2 regions of the Streptomyces bacillaris genome follow, and region 1 is predicted to be linked to the other one. Evidence: riboswitches for the same ligand, from Rfam matches in the RefSeq annotation. Region 1 holds a riboswitch; the other holds the start of a gene.
What was found. A riboswitch is a leader RNA that binds a small molecule or an ion and turns the genes downstream of it on or off. The one in region 1 is predicted to bind cyclic di-AMP.

Region 1 (7,004 bases):
TCCGCCGACGTGCCTGCCCACCCGGCCTGGAGGATCCTGACTGTGTGACCCGGCACGATGCGACCCGGCCCACCCCCTTCCCCGGCAGCGGGGCCGCGGCCGGGGGAGACCACGGCGGCCGAGTACCGGACGAGCTGTCCCTCGTACTCGCGCAGGGAGTCGTGAGCGCCGTCGAGTCCGCCGAGGGGTACGCGGGCGGCGTCTACCTCCGCTCCGGGACCCCCGGCCTGCTGCGCCTCGCCGTGCTCGCCGGACTGCCGGGGCCGCTGTTCCGCCCCTGGTGGCGGATGCACGTCAACCGGCCGTTCCCCGTCTCCGAGGCCTACCGCACCGGGCGGCCCGTGCTGCTCGCCGACGCGGAGGAGGCCATGCGCCGCTTCCCGCAGCTGATGGCGGGGCTGCCGTTCCCCTTCGGCTCGCTCTGGGTCCCGGTCACCGGCCCGAACGGCACCATGGGGGTGCTGGCCATCCTGCGCCCCGCCACCCCCGGCGAGGAGGTCGCCCCCGCCGTCGGGGAGCGGCTGATGCGCCTGGGCCGCCGACTGGGGGCCGCGCTCGCGGACCTGGAGTCGCGGTCCTTCCCCGTCGCCTGGGAGAAAGAGCCGATCCCCGTCCAGCTGCCCGCCGCCCCCGCACCGCCCGTGCGGGTCGGCAGCTTCGACTGGGACCTGCACTCCGGGGGCCTCACCGCCGACGACGACCTGTGCGCGATCTTCGGCACCGAACCGGAGGACTTCCCCGGCACCGTCGACGCCCTCGCGGAACGCCTCGTACCGGAGGATGTGTACGGGCTCTGGGCGCTGGCCCGGCAGGCGGTGGAGTCCGCCGATCCGGTGGTGCGGCGGATGCGGCTGCGCGGCCCCGACGGCCGCTACCACCTGCTGGAGCTCTCCGGCCGCTGGACCCACCCGGACGGCGAGAGTGCCGAGAGCCATCTGACCGGCTTCGTGGTCGACTTCGGCGCCGGGCCCGTCATCGCGGAGGCGGCGGACCGGCTGCCCCGGGGGATCGTCTCGCTGGACCGGATCGGCCGTATCACCTACGCCAACGCGCTCGCGGAGGAGCTGCTCGACCGCCCCCGGGCGGAGCTGGTCGGCCATGTCGTGTGGGAGGTGCTGCCGTGGTTCGCGCATCCGGCGTACGAGGACCACTGCCGGGCGGCCCTGATCTCCGACGAACCCGTCCACTTCCTCGCCCGGCGGGACCCCTCCGTCTGGCTCTCGGTCTCCCTCTACTCGGGCCACGACGGGCTGAGCGCGGTCTTCCAGGCCACCGAACAGCCCGCGTACGCGCCCGGCTCCGTCACCGCGCCCGGTCTGGGCATCGGCTCCACCGCCGACCGCTCCTCCGCGCTCTACCGCCCGGTCGCCCTGGCCATCGCGCTCACCGAGGCGGTCACGGCCCGCCAGGTCTCCGCCGTCGTCACCGAGGAGCTGCTGCCCGCGTTCGGCGGCCGGCAGCTCGCCATCTACCTGCTGAGCGAGCGTCACCTCCACCTCGCCTGGGAGACGGGGTTCCCCAAAGGCTTCCTCGACCGCTTCGACGGGGTCGGGCTCGACGTCTCCATCCCGGGTGTGGAGACCCTCACCACCGGGCGCCCGATCTTCTTCGAGTCCATGCAGCGGCTGGCCGACGCCTACCCGGGCATCCCGATGGAGACCGACGTCGGGGCGCGGGCGTTCCTGCCGCTGATCGCCTCGGGGCGGCCCGTCGGCTCGTGCATCCTCGGCTTCGACCGGCCGCGCGGGTTCAGCCCGGAGGAGCGCACCGTCCTGACCGCCCTCGCCGGGCTCATCGCCCAGGCCCTGCAACGCGCGCAGCGGTACGACAGCGAATCGGCGCTCGCCCGGGGGCTCCAGGACGCCCTGCTGCCGCACCGGCTGCCGGAGGCGGAGGGGGTCGACACCCTCGGGCGCTATCTCTCCGGCACCCAGGACATGGAGGTGGGCGGCGACTGGTACGACGTCATCGAGACCGGCCACGAACTCGCCCTGGTCATCGGGGACGTCCAGGGGCACGGCGTGTCGGCGGCCGCCACCATGGGCCAACTCCGCAGTGCGGTACGGGCGTTCGCCCTGAGCAACCACGATCCTCAGGAGGTGGTGAGCGGCACCAACCGGCTGCTCATCGACCTCGACCCGGGACAGTTCGCCAGCTGCTGCTACATCGTGCTCGACCCGCTCACCGGACGGGCCCGTGCCGTACGGGCGGGCCACCCGCAGCCGGTGCTGCGCCACCCCGACGGCCGGACCGAGGTGCTCGACCTGCCCGGCGGCATTGTGCTCGGCATCGACGGGCACGCGACCTACCCGGTCACCGAGCTGACCCTCGCGCCCGGCGCCATGCTGGCCCTCTTCACCGACGGGCTCATCGAACGCCCCGGGACCGACATCGACGAGGGCATCGAACGGCTGCGCGCCACGATCGCGGGCGTCGGCTCCGCCCCGCTGGCCGAGACGGCGAACCGGGTGATCGGGGAGGCCCGGCAGGCCACGGACCGCCCCGACGACATCGCGATCCTGCTGGCGGCCCGCTGGACGCACCCACCGGAGAAGCCGCCGCCACCGTCCCGCGACACCGCCCCGCCCGACCTGTGGCGGACCTTCCGCGGGCCGGGCCCCGGTGGCGCGAGAAGCACCCCGGACCCGGCCTGACGGGCACCGGCCCCGTAAGGATCAGGCGCCGGAGGCGTCCAGCATGCCCTCGCGCTCCACGACCTTGATCCGCTCACGGCCCTGGGCCGCGCCGAGCGCCTGCTCGTGGGCGTCCAGCTTGTGCCAGCCCTCCCACGTCGTGTAGCGGACGTTCCGGCTCTCCAGGAAGGCCTCCACAGCCTCCGGGGCGGGCGTCGTCGGCTCGGGCAGCCGGCCGGCGGCACGGTCCTCCAGGAGGCAGGCGACCGTCTCGTTGGCGTCGCCCTTGGTGTGGCCGATGAGGCCGATCGGGCCGCGCTTGATCCAGCCGGTGACGTAGACCGAGGCCATGTGCTCGTCACCGGAGATGACGCGTCCGGCCTCGTGCGGGACCGTGCCGGAGGCCACGTCGAAGGGGAGCTTGGGCAGCTCCTCCGAGTAGTAGCCGACGGCCCGGTAGACGCTCTGCATCTCCCAGTCGGTGAACGTGCCGGTGCCCCGGACGTTGCCGGTGCCGTCCAGCTCGGTGCGCTCGGTACGCAGCGCGGTGACCTTGCCGTCCTCGCCGAGGATCTCGACCGGGGACTCGAAGAAGTGCAGGAAGAGCTTGTGCGGGCGGTCGCCGACATCGCGGATCGCCCAGTTCTCCAGGGTCTGCGCGACCATGTTGGCCTGCTTGTTCTCCCGCCGGGTGGCGATGGAGCCCTCGTCGTAGTCGATGTCCTCGGGGTTGACGATGACCTCGATGTTGGGGGAGTGGTCCAGCTCTCGCAGCTCCATCGGGCTGAACTTGGCCTGCGCCGGGCCACGCCGCCCGAACACATGCACCTCCAGCGCCTTGTTCGCCTTGAGGCCCTGGTAGACGTTGTCCGGGATCTCGGTCGGCAGCAGCTCGTCCGCCGTCTTGGCCAGCACGCGGGCCACGTCCAGCGCCACGTTGCCGACGCCGAGGACCGCGACCTTCTCGGCGGTCAGCGGCCAGGTGCGCGGGACCTCGGGGTGGCCGTCGTACCAGGAGACGAACTCGGCCGCGCCGTAGGAGCCGTCCAGCTCGATGCCGGGGATGTCCAGCGCCCGGTCGGCCTCGGCGCCGGTGGAGAAGATCACCGCGTCGTAGAAGGAGCGCAGGTCGTCCAGGTCGATGTCGTTCGGGTAGCTGACATTGCCGAAGAGACGGATCTGCGGCTTGTCCAGCACCTGGTGCAGCGCCTTGACGATGCCCTTGATCCGGGGGTGGTCGGGGGCCACGCCGTAGCGGATCAGGCCGAAGGGCGCGGGCATCCGCTCGAACAGGTCGATCGAGACACCCGGGTCCTGGCAGACCTCGGATTTGAGCAGCGCGTCCGCAGCGTAGATACCGGCGGGGCCGGCTCCGACAATGGCGACGCGGACGGGGCGTGTCATGGCGTGTTGATCCTTAAGGCGGGCGAACGCGGGCAGGTCAGGCAGGTCGGGCAGGTTACAGAGTACGCGGCAAGTAAGGGTGGGCTTACTAGTGTCCACCCCACACGGTAAGCCAAGGCCGGGGGAGGCTCTCGACCCACCCTGCGGAACCGCCCGATAAGTCCGTTTCTGCGGGTCAGTATGGGCGATTTGAACCTTTAATTACCCTATTCCATAAAAGGGCTATTGGGGCTCTTGGGCAATTTTGCCCCCACCCATTTCGGCCGCCTCCGTGCGGAGTGGTGAGCGTCACGTCCCGGGGGTGCGGACGCAGAAGCGGAGGGTTCGGTTCCCTTCTGTGCGAAGAAAGTTGACACCGCGACGGAGCCGGCCCGGCCCGGAATTCCGGTCATTCGATCTTGCGGAAAAAGAAGATCCGGAATTCGGGGCTTGTTCCGCCCGATGTTTTTCGCCTACGGTCACGGTCAATCCGGATGGAACGCCGAATCCTGCCGCCGTCCGGGAATCCGCAACCCACTCACGTACGGCAGGAGCGGGGGACCCAGGTAAGTCGCCGATCCGAAGTCCGGAGCGGCTAGGGGTGAAGCCGCATGTCCCATGCGGCCAGACATCTCCCGTCTGAACCCGACAGCTCACCTCGCAGGCGCCGGAGAGGAAGTTCCCCATGCCCGCACTGGGTAAGCACCGCCGTCCCAAGTCCGTCTCGCTCGGCCGTGGCATCGCCGCCGTGACCACGGGTGGAGCCGTCCTGGCCCTCCCCGTCCTCGGCGCCACCACCGCCTCCGCCGCCTCCGCGCCCGCCGTCGCGGAAAAGGCCGTGGCCCCCGTCTCCGTGACCGCCCAGGCGAATTCCGTGACGAAGGCCGCACCCACCAAGCATTCCGTGGTGTCCGGCGAATCGCTTTCCAAGATCGCCCGCGACTATTCCGTCAGCGGCGGCTGGAAGAAGCTCTACGAAGGCAACCGGAAGGTCGTCGGGGAGAACCCGAACCTTATTCACCCGGGTATCACCCTGACCGTCGGCGGCAAGGCTGCCGCCCCGTCAGACGCCAAGGCCGGCAAGGCCGGTAAATCGGCCCCGACCGCCGACCGTGCCGCCTCGGCCGAGCGCGCCGACCGCTCCGCGCGCGCCGCCGCTCCCGCGGCCCAGGCCGCCCCGGCCGCCGCCGCCCCGACCGCGTACACCAACGACCTCGATGGCTGGATCAAGGAGTCGCTGGCGGTCATGGCCCAGCACGGCATCCCCGGCACCTACGAGGGCATCCACCGCAACATCATCCGCGAGTCCTCCGGCAACCCGAACGCCATCAACAACTGGGACTCCAACGCGGCCAAGGGCACCCCGTCCAAGGGTCTGCTCCAGGTCATCGACCCGACCTTCCGGGCCTACCACGTGCCCGGCACCTCGACCGACAGCTACGACCCGGTCGCCAACATCGTCGCCGCGTGCAACTACGCCGCGGACCGGTACGGCTCGATCGACAACGTCTTCGGCGCCTACTGATCCACCAGGGCGTACACGGCGTACAGCACCCCGAGGGGCCCCGGACCACACGGTCCGGGGCCCCTCCGGCGTACCGGGAAGTTACCCCCAAGTTTCTCGTGACTTACCACGCGATCGGCAGTAGAACCTGTTGCACTCTGTCGAGAGTGAGGTATGTCACATGAACGACATTGTCCTGCACGGAGACGCCTCGAAAGGCGTCTCCCGTCGAAGATTCATCACGGGAACAGGTTCTCTTCTGGGTGTCGCGGCGCTCGCCGGACCCACCGCCCCGGTCTGGGCCACGCCCCGTACGGCAGCGGCCCCCATCGGCTCCGGAGCCCATGTGCCGGTGCTGGTCGTCGGCACCGGCTACGGCGGCTCGGTGGCCGCGCTCCGGCTCGCCCAGGCCGGTACGGACGTGCACATGGTCGAGATGGGCATGGCCTGGGACACCCCCGGCGCGGACGGCAAGATCTTCGCCAACACCACCCGGCCCGACGACCGCTCCTTCTGGCTGCGCACCCGGACCAAGCAGCCGCTGAGCAACTTCCTCGGCTTCCCGCTCGACCGACACGTCAACCGCTACACCGGGATCCTGGACGCCGAGGAGTTCGCCGGGATCACCGTCTACCAGGGGCGCGGCGTCGGCGGCGGCTCGCTGGTCAACGGCGGCATGGCCGTCACCCCGAAGCGGGAGAACTTCGCCGCCGTCCTCCCGACGGTGGACGCCGAGGAGATGTACCGCACCTACTACCCGCGCGCCAACGCCGATCTCGGGGTCTCCACCATCGACCCCGCCTGGTTCGACACGGTCGACTGCTACCAGTACGCGCGGATCGGCCGGAAGCACGCCCAGCGCGCCGGCTTCCCCTTCCTCTTCGTCCCCGCCGTCTACGACTGGGACTACATGAAGCAGGAGGCCGCCGGGACCGTACCGAAATCAGCGCTGGACGCCGAGATCCTCTACGGCAACAACTACGGCAAGAAGTCGCTCCAGAAGACCTACATGGAGCGGATCAGGGCCACCGGCCGGGTCACCATCACCCCGCTGCACAAGGTCACCCGCGTCTCCCCGGCCTCCGGCGGCGGCTACACGGTCCTCATCGACCAGCTGGACACCACCGGCCGGACCACCGCCACCAAGACCGTCACCGCCGACAAGGTCTTCTTCGCGGCGGGCAGCGTCGGCACCAGCAAGCTGCTCGTCGGGCTGAAGGCCACCGGCGCGCTGCCGCTCCTCAACGACGAGATCGGCAAGGGCTGGGGCGACAACGGCAACGTCATGTGCGGCCGGGCCAACCACCTCTGGGACCCGACGGGGAAGGTGCAGTCCTCCATCCCCACCGCAGGCATCGACAACTGGGACGCGGGCGGGGCCTTCGCCGAGGTCGCCCCGCTGCCCACCGGGATCGAGACCTGGGCCTCGTTCTACCTCTCGATCACCAAGAACCCGCACCGCGCCCGGTTCACCTGGAACGCGG
Region 2 (7,004 bases), 1.5 Mb from region 1:
CTCGGCCCAGGAGTCGACGGGGCGGGCCGGCTGCTCGACCGCGTACATCCAGGCGGTCTTGTGTCTGAGCTGGGTGAGCAGGGCGATGAGGCCGGGGCTGCCGGAGGCCTGGGCGAGGGTCTCGTGGAACCAGCCGCCCAGCGACCGCAGGTCCTCCCCCTCGCCCCGGCGGGCCCGCTCCTGGCCCAGCCTGACCAGGCCGCGGAGCACCTTGAGGTGTGCCTCCGTACGGCGCTGGGCGGCCCGGGCCGCGGCGAGCGGCTCCAGGAGCATCCGGATCTCCAGCAGGTCGGCGGCCTCCTGCTCGGTGGGCTCGGCGACACAGGCCCCGGCGTGTCTGCGGGTGACGACGAAGCCCTCGGACTCCAGCGTGCGCAGGGCCTCGCGCACCGGGACGCGGGAGACCCCGTACCGCCGCGCCAGCAGTTCCTCGGTGAGGCGGCTGCCGCGTTCGTAGACACCGGAGACGATGTCGTCACGGATTGCCGTGCATACCGATTGCGCGGGAATGCGCATGTCCGAACCTCCGCCATAATCCCCGCGAAACGCGGCCGGCCGACACCTGTTCCGTGACTCTATTGCAATCCACCGTAATTTCCGATGGCGGGTCGGAATCGAGGGATATCTTCTGGCGAGTTCCGGAAGGCGCGGGACCGGATCGGACCTGGGGCCGGATCACCGGACCGTGGTCGCGGATCACCGGACCGTGGTCGGATCAGACGTTGACGCCGTGCGAGCGCAGGTAGGCGACCGGGTCCATGTCCGAGCCGTACTCCGGGGTGGTCCGGGCCTCGAAGTGGAGGTGCGGGCCGGTGGAGTTGCCGGTGGAGCCGGAGAGGCCGATCCGCTGGCCGGAGGTGACGCTCTGGCCGACGGAGACGGTGATCGAGGAGAGGTGGCCGTACTGGGTGTACGTGCCGTCCGCCATCCGGAGCACCACGTTGTTGCCGTACGCCCCGCCCCAGCCGGCCTCGACGACCGTACCGGCGCCGACCGCGACGACGGAGCTGCCGGAGGCGGCGCGGAAGTCCACGCCGGAGTGGCTGCCGGAGGACCAGAGGGCGCCGCCCGACTTGTAGCCGGTGGTGACGTACGAGCCGGCGACGGGGAGGTGGAAGGCGTTGAGGCGGGCGCGCTCGGCGGCGCGGGCGGCCCGGGCCTTCTCCTCGCGGATCTCCTTCGCGCGGGCCTCGGCCTTGCGCTCCGCCTCCGCCTTCGCCCGGGCCTTCTCGGCCTTGGCCTTGGCTTCCGCGGCGGCCTTGGCCTTCGCCCTGGCCGCGGCGGCCGCCTGCTGGTGCTGGGCGCGGGCCTGGGCGTCGAGCTGCTCGGCGAGCGTGGCGTCGAGGGTGATGGCCTGGGTGAGTCCGGTCTCGACGGTCCGGGCGGCCTCGGAGTCCGCCGCGGTGGCCGGGGAGGCGAGGGTGCCGAGGACGCCGGTGGTGGCCAGGGCCGTGACGCCGGCGACATGGGCGCTGCGGCGCGTCAGGCGGCTCGGGGCACGGTGCTTCCCGGTGGCACGGGTGAACGCCATGGAGGGGCTGGATCCTTTCCTTCCTTCTCGCCTACCGGGTTAGCTGACGGGTTCGGAGCAGGAAGGTCTCCTACGGACTCCCGGGCCGGTTCGCGGCACGGGGATCCGATTCACCCCGGGGACTGCGTGTGGGTCCCCGGCTCCCCAGGCTCGCGCCTGACGGGGACTCGGCGATGGCTGCCCGGCGCCGCGGGTGCGGCATACGGGTGGCGGACAGCCGGGCCGACGCTAGGCGGGGCGGCTGCGCATCACCAAACGGACAGGGGGATTTGTCACGCATCCCACAGGGCAGATCGCCACTCTCTGGGAGGAATCTGGATATTTGGGACTTAACGCGCAAAAAATGAGGGCCCCGGCGAACCGGGGCCCTCACTGTTCTTGCCGCGCCGGTGCGGTGTCAGCCGCTGACGACGGTCACCTCTCCGATGCCGAGCGCCTTCACCGGCTCCGCGATCTGCGCCGCGTCCCCGACCAGGACCGTGACCAGCCGGTCCACCGGGAAGGCGTTGACCACGGCCGCGGTCGCCTCCACGGTGCCCGTCTCCGCGAGGCGGGCGTACAGCTGGGCCTGGTAGTCGTCCGGCAGGTGCTGCTCGACCTGGTCGGCCAGGGTGCTCGCGACCGAGGCGGCCGTCTCGAACTTGAGCGGGGCGACGCCCACCAGGTTCTGCACGGCCGTCTCGCGCTCGGCGTCCGTCAGCCCTTCGGCGGCCAGCGTGCGCAGGACCTTCCAGAGGTCCTCCAGCGCCGGGCCGGTGGACTCTGTGTCCACCGAACCGCTGATGGCGAGCATCGCCGCGCCGCCCGCGTCCGGCCCGGCGGAGCGCAGGACCTGGGCGAAGGCCCGTACGCCGTAGGTGTAGCCCTTCTCCTCGCGCAGCACCCGGTCCAGCCGGGAGGTGAGGGTGCCGCCCAGGCAGTAGGTGCCGAGCACCTGGGCGGGCCAGACGCTCTCGTGGCGGTCCGGGCCGATGCGGCCGATCAGCAACTGGGTCTGGACCGCGCCGGGGCGGTCCACGATGACGACCCGGCCGGTGTCGTCGGCGGTGATCGGGGCGACCGGGCGGGCCTGGCCCGCGTCGCCCGACCAGTCACCGAGGGTGTCGGCGAGCAGGGCGTCCAGGTCGATGCCGGTCAGGTCACCGACGATGACGGCCGTCGCGGTGGCCGGGCGGACGTGGGCGTCGAAGAAGGCGCGGACGGCGGCCGCGTCGATCCGCCGCACGGTCTCCTCGGTGCCCAGCCGGGGGCGGGACATCCGGGCGGTGGCCGGGAACAGCTCCTTGGAGAGCTGCTTGGCGGCGCGCCGGGACGGGTTGGCCTGCTCGTGCGGGATCTCGTCGAGCCGGTTGCCGACGAGGCGCTCGATCTCGCTCTCGGCGAAGGCCGGGGCGCGCAGGGCCTCGGCCACCAGGCCGAGCGCCTTGGCCAGCCGGGAGGCCGGGACCTCCAGGGAGACCCGGACGCCGGGGTGGTCGGCGTGGGCGTCCAGGGTGGCGCCGCACCGCTCCAGCTCGGCGGCGAACTCCTCGGCGCTGTGCTTGTCGGTGCCCTCGGAGAGGGCGCGCGACATGATCGTGGCCACGCCGTCCAGGCCCTCGGGCTCGGCGTCCAGCGGCGCGTCCAGGAAGATCTCCACGGCCACGACCTGCTGGCCGGGGCGGTGGCAGCGCAGCACGGTCAGCCCGTTGGGCAGGGCGCCGCGCTCGGGGGCGGGGAAGGCCCACGGCCGGGCGGTGCCCGGGGTCGGCTGCGGGTGGTACTCCATGGCTACTCCAGTCACGGCGGCGTCGCTCACTTGTCCGTCCCCTCGGGCGCGTCGGTGGCCTCGTCCCCGTCCTCGGCAGGCTCGACGGGCTCGTAGACGAGCACCGCCCGGTTGTCGGGGCGCAGGGCCGCCTCGGCCGCCTGGCGCACCTCCTCGGCGGTGACGTCCAGGACCCGGCCCACGGCGGTCAGGGCGAGCTGCGGGTCACCGAACAGCACCGCGTAGCGGCAGAGTTCGTCGGCGCGGCCCGCGACCGTCCCCAGCCGGTCCAGCCACTCGCGCTCCAACTGGGCCTGGGCGCGCTCCATTTCCTCCGGGGTGGGCCCCTCGGCGGCGAACCGGGCCAGCTCCTCGTCGACCGCGGCCTCGATCGTCTCCACCTCGACGCCGCCGGAGGTCTTCACGTCCAGCCAGCCCAGCGAGGGCGCCCCGGCGAGCCGCAGCAGCCCGAACCCGGCAGCCACCGCCGTACGGTCGCGGCGGACCAGGCGGTTGTGGAGCCGGGAGGACTCGCCGCCGCCCAGCACGGTCAGCGCCAGGTCGGCCGCGTCACAGGCGCGGGTGCCGTCGTGCGGGAGGCGGTAGGCGGCCATCAGGGCGCGCGCCGGGACCTCCTCGTGGACCACTTCGCGCAGCTGCTCGCCGATGATCTCGGGCAGGGTGCCGTCGCGCGGCGGCTGCTTGCCGTCGTGGGACGGGATGGAGCCGAAGTACTTCTCGATCCAGGCGAGGGTCTGCTCGGGGTCGATGTCACCGACGACCGACAGCACCGCGTTGTTGGGCGCGTAGTACGTACGGAAGAACGCGCGGGCGTCCTCCAGGGTGGCCGCGTCCAGGTCGGCCATGGAGCCGATCGGAGTGTGGTGGTACGGGTGGCCCCCGGGGTAGGCGAGGGCGGTGAGCTTCTCGAACGCGGTGCCGTAGGGCACGTTGTCGTAGCGCTGGCGCCGTTCGTTCTTGACGACGTCGCGCTGGTTCTCCATGGACTCCTCGTCCAGGGCGGCGAGGAGGGAACCCATGCGGTCGGCCTCCAGCCAGAGGGCCAGCTCCACCTGGTGGGTGGGCATGGTCTCGAAGTAGTTGGTCCGCTCGAAGCTGGTCGTCCCGTTGAGCGAGCCGCCGGCCCCCTGGACCAGCTCGAAGTGACCGTTCCCCTTGACCTGGCCCGAGCCCTGGAACATCAGGTGCTCGAAGAGGTGAGCCAGACCGGTGCGTCCCTTGACCTCGTGGCGCGAACCGACGTCGTACCAGAGGCAGACCGCGGCGACCGGGGTCAGATGGTCCTCGGAGAGCACCACACGCAGGCCGTTGGCCAGGCGGTGCTCGGTCGCTGTCAAGCCGCCGGAGCCGGCCTGTGCGGTGGCCGTGTGACCCATGGGCATGTACGTCCCTTCGATCGCGATACTGGACTTCCTGACCGGTACTCCCTGCCAGACCTGCCACTCTAAGCAAGCGCACCGGCACCTGGCGAAGTTCCCGTTCCGCGGAAGTTTCCGTCGATGGTGTCCCGGGCCGTGCGCCCGGGACGGCTTCGGACGGGTCGAGGTCCGCGTTGTCAGTGCGGAGGTCCACAATGGTCCGCATCAGTACCCCAGGTTGTCCGATCAGAATCCGTGAATCCGAGAAGGAGTCGCAGCCGCGATGGCCCGCCGTAGCACGAAGACCCCGCCGCCGGACGACTTCGAGGAGAAGATCCTCGACATCGACGTCGTCGACGAAATGCAGGGCTCCTTCCTCGAGTACGCGTACTCGGTGATCTACTCCAGGGCCCTGCCCGACGCCCGCGACGGCATGAAGCCGGTGCACCGGCGCATCGTGTCCCAGATGAACGAGATGGGGCTGCGCCCCGACCGCGGCTATGTGAAGTGCGCGCGCGTCGTCGGCGAGGTCATGGGCAAGCTGCACCCCCACGGTGACGCGTCGATCTACGACGCGCTGGTGCGGATGGCGCAGCCCTTCTCGATGCGGCTGCCCCTGGTCGACGGCCACGGCAACTTCGGCTCGCTGGGCAACGACGACCCGCCGGCCGCGATGCGGTACACCGAGTGCCGGATGGCCGACGCCACCTCCCTGATGACGGAGGCGATCGACGAGGACACGGTCGACTTCCAGTCGAACTACGACGGCCAGGAGCGCGAGCCGGTCGTCCTCCCCGCCGCCTACCCCAACCTCCTGGTCAACGGCGTCTCGGGCATCGCGGTCGGCATGGCCACCAACATGCCCCCGCACAACCTGGGCGAGGTCATCGCGGCCGCCCGCCATCTGATCAAGCACCCGGGCGCCGACATCGAGACGCTGATGCGTTTCGTCCCCGGCCCCGACCTGCCGACCGGTGGCCGGATCGTCGGCCTGGGCGGCATCAAGGACGCCTACACATCGGGCCGCGGCACGTTCAAGATCCGTGCCACCGTGACCGTGGAGAACGTGACGCCCCGTCGCAAGGGCCTCGTCGTCACCGAACTGCCCTTCACCGTCGGCCCGGAGAAGGTGATCGCCAAGATCAAGGACCTGGTCTCGGCGAAGAAGCTCCAGGGCATCGCGGACGTCAAGGACCTCACCGACCGGGCGCACGGCCTGCGGCTGGTCATCGAGGTGAAGAACGGCTTCGTGCCGGAAGCGGTGCTGGAGCAGCTCTACAAGCTGACGCCGTTGGAGGAGTCCTTCGGCATCAACAACGTGGCGCTGGTCGACGGCCAGCCGCTCACCCTGGGCCTCAAGGAGCTGCTGGAGGTCTATCTCGACCACCGCTTCGAGGTGGTGCGCCGGCGCAGCGAGTTCCGCCGGGGCAAGCGCCGCGACCGGCTGCACCTGGTCGAGGGTCTGATCGTCGCCCTCCTCGACATCGACGAGGTCATCCGGATCATCCGGGACAGCGACAACTCGGCGCAGGCGAAGGAGCGCCTGATGGAGCGCTTCTCGCTGAGCGAGGTCCAGACGCAGTACATCCTGGACACCCCGCTGCGCCGGCTCACCCGCTTCGACCGGATCGAGCTGGAGGGCGAGCGGGACAAGCTCAACAGCGAGATCGACGCGCTGACGGCGATCCTGGAGTCGGACGCGGAGCTGCGCAAGCTGGTCTCCTCGGAGCTGGCCGCGGTGGCGAAGAAGTTCGGCACGGACCGGCGCACGGTGCTGCTGGAGTCCGCGGGTTCGCAGATCGCCTCCGTACCGCTGGAGGTCGCGGACGACCCGTGCCGGGTGCTGCTGTCGTCGACGGGGCTGCTGGCCCGTACGGCCAACGCGGAGCCGGTGGAGATCTCCGAGGACGCCCGGCGGACCAAGCACGACGTGATCGTCTCGGCGGTCGCGGCGACGGCGCGCGGCGATGTGGGGGCGGTGACCTCCACCGGGCGGCTGCTGCGGCTCTCGGTGATCGACCTGCCGCAGCTGCCGGACACCCACGCCGAGCCCAACCTCTCGGGCGGGGCGATGATTTCGGAGTTCCTCACCCTGGAGGCGGACGAGGAGCTGATCTGCCTCACCACGCTCGACGAGGCCTCACCGGGGCTGGCGATCGGCACGCTCCAGGGCGTGGTGAAGCGCGTCGTGCCGGACTATCCCGCCAACAAGGACGAGCTGGAGGTCATCACCCTCAGGGACGGTGACCGCATCGTGGGCGCGACGGAGCTGCGTACGGGCGAGGAGGACCTGGTCTTCATCACCTCCGACGCCCAGTTGCTGCGCTATCCGGCGGCCTCGGTGCGT

Region 2: linked by a shared signal. The riboswitch ahead of DJ476_RS06790 (M23 family metallopeptidase) and the one ahead of DJ476_RS00915 (transglycosylase SLT domain-containing protein) in region 1 are both predicted to bind cyclic di-AMP.

What each region holds. Positions count from the first base shown of each region.
Region 1 is NZ_CP029378.1:210,429-217,432, reverse strand. It holds gene DJ476_RS00925 (SpoIIE family protein phosphatase) at 45-2,654, shown strand; gene DJ476_RS00920 (FAD-dependent oxidoreductase) at 2,676-4,037, opposite strand; cyclic di-AMP (ydaO/yuaA leader) riboswitch at 4,538-4,698, shown strand; gene DJ476_RS00915 (transglycosylase SLT domain-containing protein) at 4,702-5,541, shown strand; gene DJ476_RS00910 (GMC oxidoreductase) at 5,702-7,004, shown strand, end outside.
Region 2 is NZ_CP029378.1:1,701,923-1,708,926, forward strand. It holds gene DJ476_RS06785 (GntR family transcriptional regulator) at 1-516, opposite strand, end outside; gene DJ476_RS06790 (M23 family metallopeptidase) at 716-1,531, opposite strand; cyclic di-AMP (ydaO/yuaA leader) riboswitch at 1,546-1,714, opposite strand; gene DJ476_RS06795 (M16 family metallopeptidase) at 1,929-3,299, opposite strand; gene DJ476_RS06800 (M16 family metallopeptidase) at 3,326-4,681, opposite strand; gene DJ476_RS06805 (DNA gyrase/topoisomerase IV subunit A) at 4,941-7,004, shown strand, end outside.